DNA from 4 places in the Serratia sp. PL7 genome. Region 4 is predicted to be linked to each of the others. Evidence: riboswitches for the same ligand, from Rfam matches in the RefSeq annotation. Region 4 holds a riboswitch; each other region holds the start of a gene.
The links. Region 4 has a riboswitch for thiamine pyrophosphate ahead of thiM (hydroxyethylthiazole kinase). Riboswitches for the same ligand answer to the same signal wherever they lie in the genome.
Positions count from the first base shown of each region.

Region 1: linked by a shared signal. The riboswitch ahead of thiM (hydroxyethylthiazole kinase) and the one ahead of thiM (hydroxyethylthiazole kinase) in region 4 are both predicted to bind thiamine pyrophosphate.
Region 2: linked by a shared signal. The riboswitch ahead of thiB (thiamine ABC transporter substrate binding subunit) and the one ahead of thiM (hydroxyethylthiazole kinase) in region 4 are both predicted to bind thiamine pyrophosphate.
Region 3: linked by a shared signal. The riboswitch ahead of thiC (phosphomethylpyrimidine synthase ThiC) and the one ahead of thiM (hydroxyethylthiazole kinase) in region 4 are both predicted to bind thiamine pyrophosphate.

Region 1 covers NZ_CAMFLB010000011.1:174,330-179,426, reverse strand. Annotated here, with positions in the region: gene gutQ (arabinose-5-phosphate isomerase GutQ) at 1-695, shown strand, start outside; gene N6G83_RS32845 (inhibitor of vertebrate lysozyme family protein) at 735-1,193, opposite strand; gene thiD (bifunctional hydroxymethylpyrimidine kinase/phosphomethylpyrimidine kinase) at 1,278-2,078, opposite strand; gene thiM (hydroxyethylthiazole kinase) at 2,078-2,869, opposite strand; TPP riboswitch at 2,905-3,001, opposite strand; gene N6G83_RS32830 (TetR/AcrR family transcriptional regulator) at 3,093-3,707, opposite strand; gene N6G83_RS32825 (YtcA family lipoprotein) at 3,925-4,188, shown strand; gene mdtN (multidrug transporter subunit MdtN) at 4,199-5,097, shown strand, end outside.
Region 2 covers NZ_CAMFLB010000018.1:181,183-186,279, reverse strand. Annotated here, with positions in the region: gene sgrT (glucose uptake inhibitor SgrT) at 97-270, opposite strand; gene sgrR (HTH-type transcriptional regulator SgrR) at 363-2,024, shown strand; TPP riboswitch at 2,062-2,180, shown strand; gene thiB (thiamine ABC transporter substrate binding subunit) at 2,238-3,224, shown strand; gene thiP (thiamine/thiamine pyrophosphate ABC transporter permease ThiP) at 3,200-4,807, shown strand; gene thiQ (thiamine ABC transporter ATP-binding protein ThiQ) at 4,794-5,097, shown strand, end outside.
Region 3 covers NZ_CAMFLB010000045.1:18,919-24,015, forward strand. Annotated here, with positions in the region: gene N6G83_RS52110 (HesA/MoeB/ThiF family protein) at 1-300, opposite strand, end outside; gene thiE (thiamine phosphate synthase) at 293-943, opposite strand; gene thiC (phosphomethylpyrimidine synthase ThiC) at 936-2,879, opposite strand; TPP riboswitch at 2,994-3,118, opposite strand; gene N6G83_RS52125 (Rsd/AlgQ family anti-sigma factor) at 3,157-3,660, opposite strand; gene nudC (NAD(+) diphosphatase) at 3,762-4,529, shown strand; gene hemE (uroporphyrinogen decarboxylase) at 4,568-5,097, shown strand, end outside.
Region 4 covers NZ_CAMFLB010000007.1:128,665-133,761, reverse strand. Annotated here, with positions in the region: gene N6G83_RS26720 (phosphoethanolamine transferase) at 1-198, opposite strand, end outside; gene rluF (23S rRNA pseudouridine(2604) synthase RluF) at 575-1,324, opposite strand; TPP riboswitch at 1,436-1,527, shown strand; gene thiM (hydroxyethylthiazole kinase) at 1,564-2,358, shown strand; gene thiD (bifunctional hydroxymethylpyrimidine kinase/phosphomethylpyrimidine kinase) at 2,355-3,155, shown strand; gene N6G83_RS26700 (hypothetical protein) at 3,142-3,441, shown strand; gene N6G83_RS26695 (inhibitor of vertebrate lysozyme family protein) at 3,461-3,919, shown strand; gene gutQ (arabinose-5-phosphate isomerase GutQ) at 4,002-4,973, opposite strand; gene N6G83_RS26685 (DNA-binding transcriptional repressor) at 4,966-5,097, opposite strand, start outside.

The sequences.
Region 1 (5,097 bases), on a different contig from region 4:
ACGTGGTGGTGTTCATCTCCTACTCCGGTCGCGCCAAAGAGCTGGATCTGATCCTGCCGCTGCTGGCGGAGAACGGCATTCCGGTGATCGCCGTCACCGGCGGCAAAGAGTCGCCGCTGGCGCTGGCCGCCGCCTGCGTGCTGGATATCGGCGTCGAGCGCGAAGCCTGCCCGATGGGGCTGGCGCCCACCTCCAGCGCGGTCAACACGCTGATGATGGGCGACGCCCTGGCGATGGCGCTGATGCGCCAGCGCGGTTTCAACGCGGAAGACTTCGCCCGCTCGCACCCGGGCGGCAGCCTGGGCGCGCGCCTGCTGAACCGCGTGCATCACCTGATGCGCACCGGCGATCGCCTGCCGCGCGTGAGCGAAAGCGCCAACGTGATGGAGGCGATGCTGGAACTGAGCCGCACCGGGCTCGGGTTAGTGGCGGTCTGCGATGCGCAGCTGCGGGTGGTGGGCGTATTTACCGACGGCGACCTGCGCCGCTGGCTGGTGAAGGGCAACAGCCTGCAGGATCCGCTCAGCCCGGCGATCACCCGCCCCGGCTATCGGCTGCCGGAGCAGTGGCGCGCCGGGGAGGCGCTGGAAGCGCTGCACGAACAACACATCAGCGCGGCTCCGGTGGTCGATATGGACGGCGTGCTGGTGGGGGCGCTCAACCTGCACGATCTGCATCAGGCCGGCATCGGCTGATCAACGCCGGGGGCACCATCACCGGTGCCCCCGGTCAGATCATTTCCAGTCAGGATTGTTCTCGAACTGCTGCTTCAGCAGCGCTTTCATGTCGTCATTCGGCTTGCCGAGCCACTGGTACTTGGCATACTTCTTCGGATGATCGACGGCTTCCGGCCGATCTTCCACTTCCACCCGCACGCCCCAGGCCTGGGATTTGTCCGCGCTGAACGCCACGATCAAAAAGTTGTTGCCGCAGTCGTGCGGTTTGCACAGGTTGCCGACCAGATACTCTTTGCCCTTCCAGTTCAGATTCTGCGCCGGCGTAGAGGTGCCGACGCCCTTGCGCGCCCAGCCCGGCATCCGCGCCTGGCCTTTCACCATGTTTTGCCAGCTGGCCTGATACCCCGGCTGCTGAATCAAATCCGACGTGGTGACGATCTGCTGGGCAAAGCTGCCCGCGCTGAAGCTGAGCAGTGCGCCGAAGAGGGCGCAACGCAGCGCCTGGTGTCCCGTCATAGTCCTTCTCCCTAGGTTAAATCAGGTTTCGCCCGTCAAACCGGGCCTGAACTAGTCAGACCACGGTTGCGGCAAAAAGTTGACTCACCACCAGGCGTGAAAATGATGCACCGGCCCGATGCCGTGCCCCACTTCCAGGGTGTCCGCCTGTTGCAGCGCGTGTTGCAGGTAGTCCTTGGCGGCGGCCACCGTGGCCGCCCAGTCGGCATGGCGCGGGCGCAGCGCCGCCAGCGCGGCCGAGAGCGTGCAACCGGTGCCGTGGGTGTGGCGGGTGGCGACGCGCGGCGCGGTAAAGCGCTGCTCGCCTTCTGCGGTAAACAGCCAGTCCGGGCTCTCACTTTCGCTCAGGTGGCCGCCCTTCATCAGCACCGCTCGGCAGCCCATCGCCAGCAGCGCCCGCCCCTGCTCACGCATCTGCGCTTCATCTTCCGCCGGCGCGCACGCCAGCAGCGCCGCCGCTTCTGGCAGGTTCGGCGTAATGATCGACACCAGCGGCAACAGCTCGCGCCGAATAGACGCTACCGCCTCCGGCGCCAGCAACGGATCGCCGCTTTTCGCCAGCATCACGGTGTCCAGCACCACGAATTCCGGCCGGTAATGGCGCAGCCGTTCGGCCACCGCCTGCACGATGTCAGCGTTGGCCAGCATGCCGATCTTGACGCTGTCGATGCGCACGTCGCTGAATACCGAGTCCAGCTGCGCGGCGACGAACGCCGGATCGATGTAATACACCGACTGCACGCCGCGGGTATTCTGCGCCACCAGCGCGGTGATCACCGAGGTGCCGTAAGCGCCGAGCGCCGAGAAAGCTTTCAAATCGGCCTGAATGCCGGCGCCGCCGCTGGGATCGGTGCCGGCGATGGTCAGCGCGTTAATGCGTTTCATCACAGATCCTCCCCGCGCAGTTGATACAGCGCGTCGAGGAACGCCGGCGTAAAGCTGCCCGGCCCGGCGGCCTGCCTGGCCGCGAGGCCGCCGCAGTGGGACATCACTCGGCAGGCGGTCGCCACGTTATCCAGGCGATCGCCCGGCAGGGCGCAAAACGCCGCCGCCACCGCCGACAGCGCGCAGCCGGTGCCCACCACCCGCGTCATCAGCGGGGAACCGCCTTCGATCGCCCAATCGCGCTGGCCGTCGGTGACGTAATCCACCGCGCCGGTGACCGCCACCACCGCGCCGCTGCGCCGCGCCAGCTCACGCGCGGCGGGCAATGCCGCCAAGGAATCGTCGCCGCTGTCCACGCCGCGGCCGCTGGCCAGCAACCCACTGAGCGCCATGATTTCCGAAGCGTTGCCGCGTATCGCCGCCGGTTTCTCGTCCAGCAGCTGTTTGGCGAAGGCGGTGCGGTAGGAGAGCGCACCGACCGCCACCGGATCCAGCGTCCAGGGCTTGCCGGCCCGATTGGCGGCGGCCACCGCCGCCCGCATCGATTCGGCACGCAGCGCGTTGAGGGTGCCGACGTTGATCAGCAGGCCGTCGGCCAGCGCGCTGAACTGCGCCGCCTCTTGCGGCTCCACCACCATCGCCGGGGAAGCGCCGAGCGCCAGCAACACGTTGGCGGTCAGCGATTGCACCACTTCGTTAGTCAGGCAGTGGATCAGCGGAGGGCGCTGTTGGAATTGGGTCAGACAGGCCGCGGCGCGCGCGCCGGGTAGTGCATCAGGTCGAGCGATCATATTCCTCCCAACCGGCGTTCAAGAAGGCGGCGCCGGCTGGGCGGCCGTGACTTCCCTACGCTGGCATTATCCAGATCAGGTAATACGGGTATTTCTCAGCCTTCACGTAGAAGGGCACCCCGAGTCATGAAAATCAATAGGTTGTGATCAACGTTGCGTTAATCCCTGCAGGGGATCATGCCAGCGGCGGCGCGGACAAACAAGCGAATAAATTGACTCGCGCCTAAGCGATGTTTCCCTCTTTTCCCGCCAGATACAGGCTCAGCACGCCGGGCAGCTCCGCCAGCGTGAACGCCACGCTCTGCGGCGCCGTCTTGAAGATATGGTGCAGCGTACCGGCCACCAGGCTTTGCAACAGCCGGGTTTGCTGCAGGATCTCCGCTTCGGCGGTCTCGGGGCGGCGCAGCTGCAACACGCTGGCGATCAGCGTCAGGAAGCTGGACTTTTCATCCGGCAGGTTCATTTCCCGCATCACCGGCAGGTAGTCGGCATGCTCACGCAGGTACTGCGCATAGGGTGAAAACAGCCGCTGGATCACCGCTTCAGCGGAGAGGCGCCGCCACTCATCGTCACTGGCCAACGCCATGTCGCGCACCAGCGCCTCAATCGACTCGGTATGCCGATCTGCCAGCGCCTTGATCACCGCGTGGCGATCGGGAAAAAAGTGATACATCGAACCGATGGAGGTTTTGGCGTGCTTGGCGAGCCGCTGCATGCTGAGCGCCGCCAGGCCGTCCTGCGCCACGATCGCCGCCGCCGAATCCAGAATGGTTTGTACGCGTTGCCGCCCTCTTTCCTGCTGTGGCTCTCGCCCGGTGATGTTTTCGTCGATTTGCATATTCGTTTCTGCCCGCTGTCATCAACGCATTATACCCATTTGCCGCTACGAAGGCAGGGCGACACAAAAAACTAGATTAATCCCTCTAGTTTAGAGTAGAGTATTTATTCTAGTTTACCCTGACGCAAGCGTGGGGAAGACAAACAGTGACCTCACTCACTGAAAAAGAGTCATTTCATTCGGCCCGTCGCCCAAGCCAATCGTCAGAGAATGCCCTATGCCCGACAAAAAACTGCTTATCACCTGCCTGACCGCGCTGTTGCTCACCGGGTGCTCGCCGGCACCGTCGATAGTGGTGTTCGGCGCTTCGTTCCCCGACTGGCTGTTTTGCCTGTGCGGCGGCGTGGCGGGTATGGTGGCGATCCACCTGCTGCTGCGCACCCCGGAAAAACGCGCCTGGCTGGCGCCGCAGCTGCTGACGTATCCGGCGCTGACCGCGCTGATCGCCATGCTGATCTGGTTACTGGTTTTCCCCCACTGAGACTGACGCCATGACCCAACCACACACCCCAAACCGGCGCAGACTGCTGGTGCTTACCATCCTGGCGTTGACATTCATCGTGGCCGCCGTCGTCGTCTGGCGGGTGGAAAACGCCCCCAGTACCGACGATGCCTACGCCTATGCCGACACCATCGACGTGGTGCCGGAGGTGAACGGTCGCATCGTCGAGATGCCGATCCGCGACAACCAGGAAGTGCGGCAAGGCGATCTGCTGTTCCGCATCGATCCGCGCCCTTACCAGGACGCGCTGGCGGCCAGCGAAGCGCGCCTGATCACGCTGAATGAACAGATCAAGCTGACGCAGCGTTCGGTCAACGCACAGCAGTACAACGCCGAATCGATGAACGCCATCGTCAAACGCTCACAGGCGCTGGTGGCGCAGGCGACCGACACCCTTAACCGCCGGCAAAAGCTGCTCGGCAAGAACTACGTTTCGGCGGAAGAAGTGGAAACCGCCCGCACCTCCCAGCGCTCGGCGCAGGCGGAATTGCAGGCCGCATTGCTGCAGGCGAAACAGGCGGAAGCCGCCGTCAGCGGCGTCGAAGCCCTGGTCGCACAGCGCGCCGAAGTGCAGGCCGACATCGCCATCGCCAAACTGAACCTGGAGTTCACCGAGGTGAGAGCGCCGTTCGACGGCCGCATCGCCTCCCTGAAAACCACCGTCGGCCAATATGCCTCCAGCGCCAAACCGGTGTTCACGCTGATCGACACCCGCCACTGGTACGTGGTCGCCAACTTCCGCGAAACCGACCTGAAAGGCGTGCATCCCGGCGTGCCGGCCACGCTGTATTTAATGAGCGACGCCGGCCAGACCTTCAGCGGCAAGGTGGAATCGATCAGCTACGGCGTGCAGCCCGACGACGGCGGCACCGTGCTGGGCGGGCTACC
Region 2 (5,097 bases), on a different contig from region 4:
TGCCGAAGGAAGTCAAGACGGCAGATAAAAATGCCAGTGGGTTGCCCCACTGGCTGGTGAAAAGCACCATTACTCAGAAACACTTTGCGGTGAACGTCAGATACGCTCACGGTATTGCTTGTCGCTCAGCGTGGCGATGTCCCACTGGGTCAAATGGGCCAGCATCTCCAGCCGCGCCTGTTCAGGTACCACCCGCAGCCAATCGGCCTGCTGGCGGCGGATCGCGGTGAAATAACGCTGATAAAACTGTTTAGTTAACAGAACCGTCATTTGTTATCCCTCCGCTGATTCAACTGCCCTCATTATCGGCGTAATATAGGGAAAGATAAATTGACGACTTGATGCCAGAGAGTTCCTCTTTTATGTCCACCTCACGCCTGCAACAACAGTTCATCCGCCTGTGGCAACGCTGCCATGGACAAACCACCGAAACCACGCTGCAAGAGTTGGCAGAGGTGCTCAGTTGCTCCCGTCGCCATGTTCGCTCGCTACTGGGAGCCATGCAGCACGAGGGCTGGCTGACATGGCAGGCCGAATCCGGCCGGGGTAAACGTTCGCAGCTCAGCTTCCACTACACCGGGTTGGCATTGCAACAACAGCGTGCCGAAGAATTGCTGGAACAGGATCGCATCGATCAGTTAGTCCAGTTGGTGGGCGATAAAGACGTGGTACGCCAAATGCTGCTTTCCCAGCTGGGACGCAGCTTCCGCCAGGGGAAACATATCCTGCGCGTGCTCTACTATCGTCAGCTTTACAACCTGTTGCCCGGCTCGGCACTACGCCGTTCAGAAACTCACCTGGCAAGACAGATTTTCAACGGCCTGACGAGGGTAAACGAGGAAAACGGGGAACTGGAACCCGATCTTTCGCATCATTGGCAAACAATCACCCCTTTGCACTGGCGCTTTTATCTACGTCCGGCGATCCATTTTCACCATGGCCGTGAGCTGGAAATGGAAGATGTGATCCAGTCGCTCAACCGCCTGATCCCACAACCGCTATTTTCACATATCGACAGGATCGACTCGCCCACGCCCTATGTCATCGATGTGCATCTGCACACGCCGGACTACTGGCTGCCCTGGCTGCTAAGCAGCGTACATGCCATGATCCTGCCGCGCGAATGGCAGAGCCTGCCGGATTTTGCCCGCCATCCGATCGGCACCGGCCCCTATCGCGTGATACACAACAATCAGAGCCAGATGAAAATCCATGCCTTTGACGACTACTTTGGCTATCGCGCCCTGATCGATGAGGTCAACATTTGGGTATTACCGGAAATCACCGAAGAGCTGGCCCACTCCGGCGTCCAACTGCAGGGAGATGATACCGGTAGGAACGAGCTGGAAAGCCGTCTCGAAGAAGGCTGTTATTTTCTGCTGTTCGACCAGCGTTCGGCACTGGCGGCCGACCCGGAGATCCGCAGTTGGCTAAGCGAACTGATCAATCCGATCGCGCTGCTGAGCCATGCCGGGCCGCTCTACCAGCGTTACTGGGCTCCGGCCTATGGCATTCTCCCGCGCTGGTTACATAACCGTGTGTTGGGGCAGCAACCCAAGCCTGCGGGCTTAACTGAATTGACCCTGACCTTCTACAGCGAACATTCCGAGTTCCACGCAATCAAGCAGGCTATCGCCTCTCTGCTGGCTGAGCAGGGCATCAAACTCAATGTACAGGTCGTGGATTATGAAGCCTGGCATAAGGGCAAAGCGCAAAGCGATCTGTGGTTAGGCAGCGCCAACTTCACCCTGCCGCTGGAGTTTTCGCTATTTGCCACGCTGTATGAACTGCCGTTGATCCAACACTGTTTGACGGAGGATATCGCGCAGGATGCCGCTCAGTGGCGAGAAAATCGCCTGTCCATGGCCGAATTTTGCCAGCGCCTGGTCAGCAACCATCAGTTGCATCCGTTATTCCACCACTGGCTGCAACTGCATGGTCAACGCAGTATGCGTGGGGTACGAATGAATACCCTCGGCTGGTTCGATTTTAAATCTGCCTGGTTTGCGCCGCCGGAAGCATAATCGCCTTTCACCCACGCCGCTAAGCCTCTACAATAGCGCCGACTCAACGGGGTGCGGATAACCCGCCAATTTTTGGCCAACGGTTTTCCGCTGAGAGCACACCCGTCGAACCTGATCCGGTCAATACCGGCGGAGGGATTTGAGCATGGCGCGTTAACCTTCGTTAACCCAGTCCTCAGATACCTTTGCCCCCTTTACTATTAGGAGTGCAAAGTGGTCAAAAAATACCTGCCCTGTTTATTACTGCTAGCGGCGATGCCCGTCCTGGCCAAGCCAACGCTGACGGTCTACACCTACGACTCTTTCGCTGCCGACTGGGGCCCTGGCCCGGCGGTAAAAAAAGCCTTTGAGGCCGAATGTGACTGCGAATTGAAATTCGTGGCGCTGGAAGACGGCGTGTCGTTACTCAATCGCCTGAGAATGGAAGGCAAAAACAGCGCCGCCGACGTGGTTTTGGGGCTGGACAACAACCTGCTGCAAGCCGCGCAGCAAACGGATCTGTTCTCCGCCAGCCAAGTCGATACTAGCAAGCTCACGGTTCCCGGTGGCTGGCACAACCAGACCTTCGTTCCCTACGACTATGGCTACTTTGCTTTCGTCTACAACAAAGACAAGCTGAAGAACCCGCCGACCAGCCTGAAAGAGTTGGTAAGCAGCGATCGCCCCCTGAAGATCATCTATCAGGATCCGCGCACCAGCACACCAGGTCTTGGCCTGCTGCTCTGGATGCAGAAAGTATATGGCGACGAGGCACCGCTTGCCTGGCAACGGTTGGCGAAGAAAACCGTCACCGTTACCAAAGGCTGGAGTGAAGCCTACGGCCTGTTCCTGAAAGGGGAAGGCGACATGGTACTGAGCTACACCACCTCCCCCGCCTACCATCTGATCGAAGAGAAAAAAGACCTCTATGCGGCGGCCAACTTCAGCGAAGGCCACTACCTGCAAATCGAAGTCGCTGGCAAGCTAAAGGCCAGCAAACAGCCGGAACTGGCCGAGCGCTTCATGCAGTTTATGGTCTCCCCGGCCTTCCAGAACACCATTCCCACCGGCAACTGGATGTACCCGGTGATCAAGACGGAACTGCCCGCCGGTTTCGAACAGATGAGCGTGCCGCAAACGGCATTGCAATTCAGTGCCGAGGAAGTGGCACAACAGCGTGGTAACTGGATCCGAGCATGGCAAACTGCCGTCAGCCACTGATCCCCCGCTGGTTATGGCCGGGGCTGATGGCCGCAGGTCTGATCCTGCTGATCGCGTTGGCGGCCATGGGCTCGCTGTGGCGTCATGCGCCAGAAAGTGATTGGCGCAGCCTGTGGCAAGACAGCTACCTGTGGCATGTAGTGCGCTTTACCTTTTGGCAGGCGCTACTCTCTGCCGTGATCTCGGTGGTGCCTGCCATCTGGCTGGCCCGAGCGTTATACCGGCGGCGCTTCCCTGGCCGTAATCTGCTGCTGCGGCTGTGCGCCATGACGCTGGTGCTGCCGGTGCTGGTGGCTGTATTTGGCATGCTGAGCGTCTACGGCAGGCAAGGCTGGCTGGCAACGCTGTGTGGTTGGCTGGGCGTGAACTACAGCTTTTCGCCTTATGGCCTGCAAGGCATCCTGCTGGCGCATCTGTTCTTTAATATGCCGCTGGCCACCCGCCTTCTGCTACAGGCGCTGGAGAACATCCCCACCGAGCAGCGCCAACTGGCCGCACAGCTGGGGATGAACGGCTGGCAGCAGTTCCGCTTTGTGGAATGGCCTGCGTTACGCCGCCAGATCCTCCCCAGCGGCGCACTGGTGTTTATGTTGTGTTTTGCCAGCTTTGCAACCGTGCTGTCGTTGGGCGGCGGGCCACAGGCCACCACCATAGAGCTAGCGATCTATCAGGCCTTGAGTTACGACTACGATCTCAGCCGCGCGGCACTGCTAGCGCTGATCCAACTGGCTTGCTGCCTGGGGCTGGTGGTGCTCAGCCAGCGTTTGAGCCAGGCTCTGCCGGTTGGCCATACCCACGCCCAGCGCTGGCGCGATCCGCAGGACAGTCTGGGGCGGCGCATTAGCGATACGCTATTTATTGTCGCTGCGCTACTGTTACTGCTACCTCCGTTGCTGGCGGTGATCATCGATGGTGCCAACCAGACGCTGGTCACCGTGCTGCAACAGCCCATTCTCTGGCAGGCCCTGTTCACCTCGCTACGTATCGCACTAGGCGCGGGCATTTTGTGCGTGGTATTGACCATGATGCTGCTATGGAGCAGCCGTGAGCTGAAGCTGCGGCAACGGGCCGCCTGGGGACAGACGCTGGAACTGAGTGGCATGGTGATCCTCGCAATGCCGGGCATTGTGCTGGCTACCGGTTTCTTCCTGTTGCTGAGCGATACCACTGGGCTACCGCAATCGCCTTATGCGCTGGTGATCCTCACCAATGCATTGATGGCGGTGCCCTACGCGCTGAAAGTGCTGGAAAACCCGATGCGCGATCTGGCCGAGCGTTATAATCCACTATGCTTGTCTCTGGATATCCACGGCTGGCAGCGGCTGCGCTGGATCGAGCTGAAAGCGTTGCAACGCCCGCTGGCGCAGGCTTTGGCCTTTGCCTGTGTGCTGTCGATTGGCGATTTCGGCGTGGTAGCGCTGTTCGGCAACGAGCAGTTCCGTACCCTGCCTTTTTATCTCTATCAGCAGATTGGCGCATATCGCAGCAACGACGGGGCCGTGACCGCTCTGCTGCTACTGCTGCTCTGTTTCCTGCTGTTTACCCTGATTGAACGTTTACCGGGCCGCCATGCTGACGCTTGAAAAACTGACCTATCTGTACGAACACCTGCCGATGCGTTTTGACCTGCGCATTCAGCCGGGAGAACACGTTGCGGTGCTGGGCCCTAGTGGCGCAGGCAAAAGTACCTTGCTCAGCCTGATCGCCGGTTTTCTGCCGGCGGCCAGCGGCAAACTGTGGCTCAACGGAAGCGATCATACCGCTTCGCCCCCCGCCAAACGCCCGGTGTCAATGCTGTTCCAGGAAAACAACCTGTTTGCCCACCTGACTGTCAGGCAAAACATCGGCCTAGGGCTGGATCCTGGCCTGCGCC
Region 3 (5,097 bases), on a different contig from region 4:
TTCCACCAACGGGTTCAGCGCCTGCAGGTGGCGTTGCGCCAGCGCCGCCTTACCGGTGGCGGTATCGGCGCTGCGGTAGAGGATTTGCCGCTGCAGGTTGGTAACGTGCAGCTGGTCGTCGTCGGCCAGCAGCAGCGTGCCGACGCCGGCGGCGGCCAGGTACAACGAAGCCGGGGAACCGAGCCCGCCCAAACCGACGATCAGCACCGTGGCGCGCTTGAGTTTCTCCTGGCCTTCCGGGCCGACGTCCTCCAGCAGCAGCTGGCGGCTGTAGCGCAGGAATTCCTGATCGTTAAGCATCGCTCGACCCCTCGCCTTCGATCAGCCGCAGCAGCTCGGCCGTCGCCGCGCGCCAATCCGGCGCCTGGGTGATGGCGCTGACCACCGCCACGCTGCCGACGCCGCACGCCAGCACTGCCGGTACGCGATCGATACTGATCCCGCCGATCGCCACCGTCGGGTAATCCGCCAGGCCGGCGATGTGGCGTTTCAACTCCGTCAGCCCCTGCGGCGCCGAAGGCATGTCTTTGGTTTGGGTGGGGAAGATGTGCCCCAGCGCGATGTAGGACGGTTTCACCGCCAGCGCGCGCGCCAGTTCGGCGTCGTCATGGGTGGACACGCCGAGCCGCAACCCGGCGCGGTGAATGGCAGCCAGATCGGTGGTATCGAGATCTTCCTGGCCCAGATGCACGCCGTAGGCGCCATGCTTGATCGCCAGCCGCCAGTAGTCGTTGATGAACAGCCGTGCCTGGTAACGCTGGCCCAGCGTGATGGCGGCGGCGATATCCTCTTCGACCTGCTCGTCAGGCAAATCCTTGATGCGCAGCTGGATCGTGGTGACGCCGACTTCCAGCAGGCGAGCGATCCATTCCACGCTGTCGACGACCGGGTAGAGTCCCAGCTTGTGGGGCGTTGCCGGGAAGGGGGTCGTGATATCAGTCATTGTTTGTCTCCTCTTGCAGGGAGCCGGCGCTGTGATACAGCTCGCTGCCGCGGGCACGGAATTCGGCGGACATTTTCTCCATGCCGGTCAGCTGCACTTCGATCGGCTTGGCGGCCTCCTGGGCGGCGGCGTAGTCGCGCACCTCCTGCGAAATCTTCATCGAGCAGAATTTCGGCCCGCACATTGAGCAGAAGTGGGCGACCTTGCCGGATTCCTGCGGCAGGGTTTCGTCGTGATAGGCGCGCGCGGTGGCCGGATCGAGCGCCAGATTGAACTGATCTTCCCAGCGAAATTCGAAACGCGCCTTGGACATGGCGTTATCGCGGATCTGCGCGCCCGGATGGCCCTTGGCCAGATCGGCGGCGTGGGCGGCGATCTTGTAGGTGATCAGGCCCTGTTTGACGTCTTCTTTGTTCGGCAGGCCGAGGTGCTCTTTCGGCGTGACGTAACACAGCATGGCGCAGCCGAACCAGCCGATCATCGCCGCGCCGATGCCGGAGGTGAAATGGTCATAGCCCGGGGCGATATCGGTGGTCAGCGGGCCGAGGGTGTAGAACGGCGCTTCGTGGCAGTGTTCCAGTTCTTCGGTCATATTGCGGCGGATCATCTGCATCGGCACATGGCCCGGGCCTTCGATCATCACCTGCACGTCGTATTCCCAGGCGATTTTGGTCAGCTCGCCCAGCGTATGCAGCTCGGCGAACTGGGCTTCGTCGTTGGCGTCCTGAATCGAGCCGGGGCGCAGGCCGTCGCCGAGCGACAGCGAAACGTCGTAGGCGGCGCAGATCTCGCAGATTTCACGGAAATGCTGATAGAGGAAGTTTTCCTGATGGTGCGACAGGCACCATTTGGCCATGATCGAGCCACCGCGCGACACGATGCCGGTCAGGCGTTTGGCGGTCATCGGCACGTAGCGCAGCAGCACGCCGGCGTGGATGGTGAAGTAGTCGACCCCTTGTTCCGCCTGTTCCAGCAGCGTATCGCGGAACATCGCCCAGGTGAGGTTTTCCGCCACGCCGTTGACCTTCTCCAGCGCCTGGTAGATAGGCACGGTGCCGATGGGCACCGGGCTGTTGCGCAGGATCCACTCGCGGGTTTCGTGAATATAGCGGCCGGTGGAGAGATCCATCACGGTGTCTGCGCCCCAGCGGGTGGCCCACACCAGCTTCTCCACCTCTTCTTCGATCGACGACGTGACCGCCGAGTTGCCGATATTGGCGTTCACCTTCACCAGGAAATTGCGGCCGATGATCATCGGCTCCGCCTCCGGGTGATTGATGTTGGCAGGAATGATGGCGCGGCCGGCGGCCACTTCCTGGCGCACGAACTCCGGCGTGATGTTGTCCGGCAGGTTGGCGCCCCAGCCCTGGCCCGGATGCTGGTGGCGCAGCACCTCGCCGCGAATGCGCTCGCGCCCCATGTTTTCACGGATGGCGATGAACTCCATCTCCGGGGTGACGATGCCGGCGCGGGCATAGTGCAGCTGGGTCACGCACTTGCCCGGCAACGCCTTGCGCGGCAGCGGCAGATGTTCGAAGCGCAGGTGATCCAGCCCCTCGTCCGCCAGCCGCTGTTGGGTGAAGCCGGAGCTGGCGCCGCTGAGAGTCGTGGTATCGCCGCGCGCGTCGATCCAGCCGGCGCGCAGCTTGGCCAGGCCGGCGTGCACATCGAGCTCGGCCTGCGGATCGCCGTAGGGGCCGGCGGTGTCATACACCGGGATCGCCTCGTTCTGTTCATACTGCGGGCTATCTTTGCTGCCGCCGACCAGGGTCGGACTGAGCTGAATTTCGCGCATCGGCACCTGGATATCGCGGCGCGAGCCCTGCAGGTAGATGCGGCGTGAGTTTGGGAAAGCCATGCCTTGCAGCGTGTCGATAAACTGCTGGGCGGCTTCGCGTTGCGCTTTACGGGCGCGCGGGGGATTAATGTTAGACATAGCAAGTTCCTACCAGTGTGTTGGGTTGGGAAAGTTGCTTGTCTGGAGCTCGGAGGGAGTAATGATGGTGGCCGATAAGGCAGGGCGCCCGCAAGGGGGAGGCCGTGCCTGTGGCGATAGATTACTCTTGTTCCCTTCGCGGGTATTAACCCGATCAGGTTCCGCGGATCCCGAATTAACGGTCTCAGCCTGGCTGATTCGATGAACAAATCAGGCGCTAGGCACTCCGACAAGATGCCCCCAGTATAGGAGGGATATGAAAAAAAACTATAAAATTTTAACGCGCCGGATCCAGCGTCTGGTCCGGCAGCGGTTGCTGCGCGGCTTCTGCTTCCAACTGGATCAGCTTATCTTCCAGCGCAAAGCGCGCCGCCAGCGTTTCGCCGATATCCGACAAGGCCTGGTGGAATTCCAGACAAACCTCCTGATCGATATCCACTTCGGTATAGCGATCGTGGAACGCCATGATCTGTTCAGTATTGGCCCACAGCTTGGGATAGATGTTCACCGCCAGCGACATTTTCGGACTGGCTGCGCCTTCCACTTGTTTGATAATTCTGTCATAGATATGAAAATGCCCTGCGGAGAGGTAATCCACCAGGTTGTGGCAAAAGTTCTCCAGCGCTTTTTCATTCAGCGGCGTATGCTTTTCTTTATTCGGTTTGAGGCCTACCAGCGTGCAGTAGGCGACCAGCAACTGTTTGCGGGCCTGAAGCCATTGATCAACTAATTCATTACTACCGCCAACGCGCTGAGTCAGCCTTTCCAAACGGTTGAGCATGTTTGACTCCGTGTAAGTAACAAAAGTAACCGGTAAGTTATTAAAATGTAACAAAGCCGATTTGTAGAGTGCCAGTGAAGCTGAGGTTGTGCAACAACGATATGGAACTTGCATTAACGGGCAATGAAAACGGCTGGTGGATCGTCAGCCATGAAAGCAAACTTTGGTTACCGAACGGTGAATTACCGTCGGGGACGGCCGCCGCCCTCGGGCTGCAGGGCCACATGGCGCGCACCATCGGTGAATGGGAGGGCGCGCCGGTCTGGCTGGTACGCCAGGCGATGCCGCGGGAGATGGGATCGGTGCGTCAGCTGTTGGATCAGGATCGCGGTCTGTTCCAGCTTGCCGGGCGCGGCGTTCAGTTGGCGGATTTCTACCGCTCTCATCGCTATTGCGGCTACTGCGGCCATGAGATGCACCTCAGCCGCTCCGAAAGCGCCTGCCTGTGCGGCCACTGCAAAGAGCGGTACTACCCGCAGATTGCGCCCTGCGTGATCGTCGCCATTCGGCGCGACGATCAGATCCTGCTGGCGCAACACGTGCGCCATCGCGGCGGCATCCACACGGTGCTGGCCGGCTTCGTCGAGGTGGGCGAAACGCTGGAACAGGCGGTAGCGCGCGAAGTGATGGAAGAGAGCAATATCGAAATCAAGAACCTGCGCTACGTCACTTCACAACCCTGGCCGTTCCCACACTCGCTGATGATGGCCTTTATGGCCGATTACCATCAGGGCGACCTTCGTCACGATCCCAAGGAGCTGCTCAACGCCGGCTGGTATCGCTACGACCAACTGCCACTGTTGCCGCCGCCCGGCACCGTGGCGCGCCGGTTGATTGAGGACACCGTGGCGCTGTGCCGGGCAGAATAATGTACAATGGCCGGCAGATTATTAAGGGAGCCCCATAAATGACTGAGTTGAAGAACGATCGCTACCTGCGCGCGCTGTTGCGCCAGCCGGTGGATGTGACCCCCGTATGGATGATGCGCCAGGCCGGTCGTTATTTACCGGAGTACAAGGCGACCCGCGCCCAGGCCGGTGATTTCATGTCGCTGTGCAAGAACGCGGAGCTGGCCTGTGAGGTTACGCTGCAGCCGCTGCGCCGCTATGCGCTGGACGCCGCCATTCTGTTCTCCGACATTCTCACCATTCCCGACGCCATGGGGCTTGGCCTGTACTTTGAAGCCGGCGAAGGCCCGCGTTTCAGCTCACCCATCACCTGCCGTGCTGACGTCGACAAACTGCCGGTGTTCGATCCAGAAGTGGAGTTGGGCTATGTGATGAACGCGGTGCGTACCATCCGCCGCGAGCTGAAGGGCGAAGTGCCGCTGATCGGCTTCTCCGGCAGCCCATGGACATTGGCTACCTATATGGTTGAGGGCGGCAGCAGCAAGGCCTTCACCAAGCTGAAGAAGATGATGTATGCCGAACCGGCCAC
Region 4 (5,097 bases):
CCCGATCACACTCTTTTGCAAGCGTGGGCTGAGACGCCACAGCAGCAGTAACACACAGCCGAACGCCACGGCATACAGCAGACTAAATGGATAGCCGAGGGCGAAGTTGATCAGCAGCGACAGCAGGAAATAAAAGCCTGTCCACGGGGTTAGGGTGACGTCACGTGCTGCCAGGGTATCTTTAACCGTTGAGTTCATGTTTACCGAAAGTTATCAAATGCTGTGTGGTAACTCTGACAAGAGAAGAGTCATAAATCCGTGTGGTAGACGGAAAGGGGGAGGAGGGATAGACCGCATCCAGCGAGCCGCTTCATGTACCCGGATGCGAGAAGATAGAGCCGAATGAAAACAAGATCAACTGATAATTACGGGCTGTTTTGAGAGGTTGATTGCAATTTCGAGCGGAAAGAGAAGTAAAGTGGAACGGTGCGGATATTCAAGAAAATTGCAGCCCCCTTTATGTGAACGGATCGTTATCAGTACGCCCCCTTTTTAGGGGCATCCAGAGCATTTTGTATCAGGTTAATCAGTATGGTCCGAGGAGCTATATTGCTACTGTCGCTTAAATCTGGCGTTATTGAAGCGGGGAGGAAATATCCTCGGATGAGGAGTGTTCAACCAGTTTAAATAGCTCGCGCCGTTCCTCTGTGGTGAAATCCCGCCATTCGCCCAGCGGCAACCCTTTCAGAACGATGTTCATAATACGTGCGCGCTCAAGCTTGGTGACTTCATAACCAAAATATTTGCACATGCGGCGGATTTGGCGGTTAAGCCCTTGCACCAGGGTGATGCGAAACACCTGCGGAGCTTCTTTCTCCACTAGGCATTTTTGAGTCACCGTGCCCAGGATGGGGACGCCTGCGCTCATGCCCTGAATAAACTCATCGGTCACCGGTTTGTTGACGGTGACCAGATACTCTTTTTGATGATTATTGCCAGCACGAAGGATCTTATTGACCAACTCGCCGTCATTGGTCAGGAAAATCAGCCCCTGGGAGTCTTTATCCAGGCGTCCGATAGGAAAGACGCGTCTGCTGTGATTAACGAAATCACCGATGTTATCCCGCACGTGCTTCCCCATGCTGGTGATGATGCCAACAGGCTTATTCAGTGCGATAAGCACCAAATCGTCCGCACTACGCGGTTCGATCGGCTGGCCGTTAACTTTCACCATATCCCCGACCAATACCTGATCGCCCAAGGCGGCTAACCGGCCGTTGATGAAAACGTGGCCCTCCTTGATGTGGAGATCGGCCGTGCGACGAGAACAAATGCCGCTGTCGCTAATGTATTTGTTAAGGCGGATAGATGAGTGAGTTAGCATGGTTTCCCCGTCAAACGCGAACTATACATTACCTGGGGGGGACGGAGTCTCTTTTTATTTTTTGACGCTATCGCGTGATTGACCTCACTGGCGGCAGCGCTAATAATGGCAAACGTCGACTCGGGGTGCCCTTAGGGGCTGAGAAATTACCCGTATTACCTGATCTGGATTATGCCAGCGTAGGGATGTCGCGGTATCTCAGCCGGTACCCGCCTTCTTGAACGCCGGTTGGGAGCATTATGTTTACTCGACCTGATGTGTTACCCGGCACCCGTGCCGCGGCCTGTTTTAACCAATTTAAACGCCAACCTCCGTTGATCCACTGCCTGACCAACGAAGTGGTGCAAGAGCTGACGGCCAATGTGCTGCTGGCGCTTGGTGCTTCTCCCGCGATGGTGGTGGAACCGGAAGAGGCCGCGCAGTTCAGTCGCGTGGCCGATGCGCTGTTGATCAATATCGGCACCCTGCATGCATCGCGAGCAGAATCAATGCTAGCCGCCATAGAGGCTGCCAATTGTGCTGAAAAACCCTGGTTACTGGATCCGGTTGCCGTTGGGGGATTGGAATATCGCGCTACCTTCGCCCGCCGTTTGCTCACCCTGCGGCCTGTGGCGATCCGTGGCAACGCGTCGGAAATCATTGCATTGAGCGGCCTGCAGACCAGCGCCCGTGGCGTAGATAGCCAGGATGACTCGCTGGTGGCATTACCCGCAGCACAGGTATTGGCGCGTAATTGCGGGGCTATTGTGGCCGTCACCGGTGAGACAGATTACATCACCGATGGCGAGCGAGACTGGGCCGTTACGGGTGGTGATGTATTAATGACGCGCGTGGTGGGGACTGGCTGTGCGCTTTCAGCGGTTGCAGCAGCATTTTGCAGTTTGCCGGGCGATCGGCTGGATAACGTTGCCACCGCTTGCCGCGTGATGGCGCTATGTGGTGAAAGGGCCACGGCGCAGTGTTCTGGCCCTGGCAGCTTTACTGCCGCCTTTCTGGATGCCCTCTACCAACTGCGGATGGAGGATCTGCTATGAAACGAATTAACGCACTCACCATCGCTGGCACCGATCCTAGCGGCGGAGCCGGTATTCAGGCCGATCTGAAAGCCTTCTCCGCGTTGGGGGCCTATGGCACCAGCGTGATCACCGCGCTGGTGGCGCAGAATACCCGTGGCGTGCAGTCGGTATATCATATCGAACCGGCATTTGTGGCCGCCCAGTTGGATTCGGTACTCAGCGATGTGCGTATCGATAGCGCTAAAATCGGCATGTTGGCTAATGCCGATATCGTGCGGGCAGTGGCCGAGCGCCTACGCCATTACAAGCTGCCTTATGTGGTGCTGGATACGGTGATGCTGGCTAAAAGTGGTGACCCGCTGCTGGCACCGGATGCGGTGGAATCCATCCGCCGTGAGCTAATGCCATTGGTTTCCATTATCACGCCTAACTTGCCTGAGGCCGCTGCTTTGCTGGCCTGTGCTCCGGCACAAAACGAAGCGCAAATGCGTGAGCAGGGCCAGGCATTGTTGGCGATGGGCTGTCAGGCGGTGTTGATGAAGGGGGGGCATCTAAGTGAAGAGGAAAGCCCAGATTGGCTATTTGCTCCTGGCTTTGAGCAGCGCTTTAGTGCGCCGCGCATAGCGACCAGGCACACGCACGGCACCGGTTGCACCCTATCTGCGGCACTGGCTGCCCTGCGTCCGCGCCACCAGAGCTGGGCCGATACCGTGGCAGCGGCAAAAAACTACCTGCAACTGGCTTTACAGCAGGCCGATAGCCTGGAGGTGGGGCAGGGTATTGGGCCGGTGCATCATTTCCATGCTTGGTGGTGAGCCAGAGATTGAGTTTAAGCTGGCTAAACGGGTGGTGACATTAATCGAAGGTATTGGTGACAAGCGGGGACGCCTTGCCACAATGTCGGAAGAAATGTCGGAAGAAATGTCGGAAGAAATGTCGGAAGAAATGTCGGAAGAAAATTTACCACCGCTTCCTGGAAGGAAAGCGGTTAATCAGGGTTGGGGCAACCAAAAAAGGGTACTGGCAGGTTGTCTGACGAAAAACGCTGGGCCAACTTTCCCGTTTAATTGTGGTCTGAGCTACTTGGAGCTACGCTTTTGATTTACCGAGGGAGAAGACCATGATAGGAAAAAAGAGGTTGCTGGGAGCCCTGGTTGCGGCCCTGCTTGGATTTAGCACCGGCAGTTTTGCCGAACAGATTATCACTGCTTCAGATCTGATCCAGCAGCCGGGCTACCAAACCAGTTGGAAAAATATGGTGAAGGGCCAGGCACAGTTACCGGGTTGGGCGCGCAAAGGGATCGGCACTTCCACACCAGCCGAAACCGTCACCTGGCAAGGGCAAAGCTACCAGATCGGTAACATCTGCAAGCCGCATGACTGCGCCAATAACTTTATGATTGTGGCTTTTAAAGCAGACAAGTCCCAGGCTTGGGGCGTGCGGATTGAAGTGCCCAATAAGCCGCAGGCCATTGACCATCCGAAGAAATACGCCAAATATCAATGGTTGGGTAAACCGGATGATCAGATGAAAGCGTTGCTGAAGAAACAGTTTGAGGGTAATCCAGACTGGAAGTAACGCTGCTGAGGGGCAAAGCTACGCGCCAAGGCCGTTAAGCGGGCGTAGCATGCTACGCCCCTGCTTGAGAGGTTTGCTACTATCAGCCGATCCCGGCCTGATGCAGGTCGTGCAGGTTGATTGCCCCTACCAGTACACCATCGATATCTACCACCGGAGCGGCGCTGATGTGCTGTTCGTGCAGCGCTTCCAGGGCTTCCCCGGCACGCCACTGTTCTGGCAAGCGGTAGCCGGGGCGAGTGATCGCCGGGCTGAGGCTATCATTGAGGCTATTACCCTTCACCAACCAGCGGCGCAGGTCACCGTCGGTAAACACGCCCACCACTTTTTGCTGTGCATCACATACGGCTACCAAGCCTAGTCCGGTACGGCTCAACTCCAGCATGGCTTCCATCACGTTGGCGCTTTCTTGCACCATCGGCAGGCGATCGCCAGTACGCATCAAATGATGGACGCGATTTAGCAGGCGAGCACCCAGGCTGCCACCTGGATGGGAGCGGGCAAAGTCTTCTGCATTAAAACCACGCTGGCGCATCAGGGCCATCGCTAATGCATCCCCCATCATCAGCGTAGTCACTCCGCTGGAGGTTGGTGCCAGGCCCATCGGGCAGGCTTCACGTTCAACGCTGATGTCCAACGTACAGGCAGCACCCAGCGCCAGTGGCGACTCTTTGCCACCGGTCATGGCAATGACTGGGATCTTGCTCTCTGCCAGCAGCGGCAGGATCAGATCCAGCTCTTTGGCGCGGCCGGAATAGGAGATGAAGATCACCACATCCTCGGCGCCGATCATCCCCAAATCGCCATGCAAGGCTTCCGCCGGATGGACGAAAAACGACGGGGTGCCGGTGCTGGCCAATGAAGCGGCAATCTTCTTGCCGATATGGCCGGATTTACCAATACCGGAAATCACCGCCTTGCCACGGCAGTTGAGCAGCAGTTCACAGGCTTGGACAAAGTTGTCATCCAGGCGTGTCAGCAGGCGCTGCGCTTCGGTCAGCTCAATTTCCAGCGTTTCACGGGCAAAGTTGAGCAGGGCAGTGGCATTACTCATCAAGTGGGTCTCCTACCAGAATGATATTGATACCTTTGGCCTGTAGCGCAGCCAGGTAATCCGGGTTGATGCCGTTATCGGTGATCAAAGTATCCACGACGCTCAGATCGCACACCACGTTAGG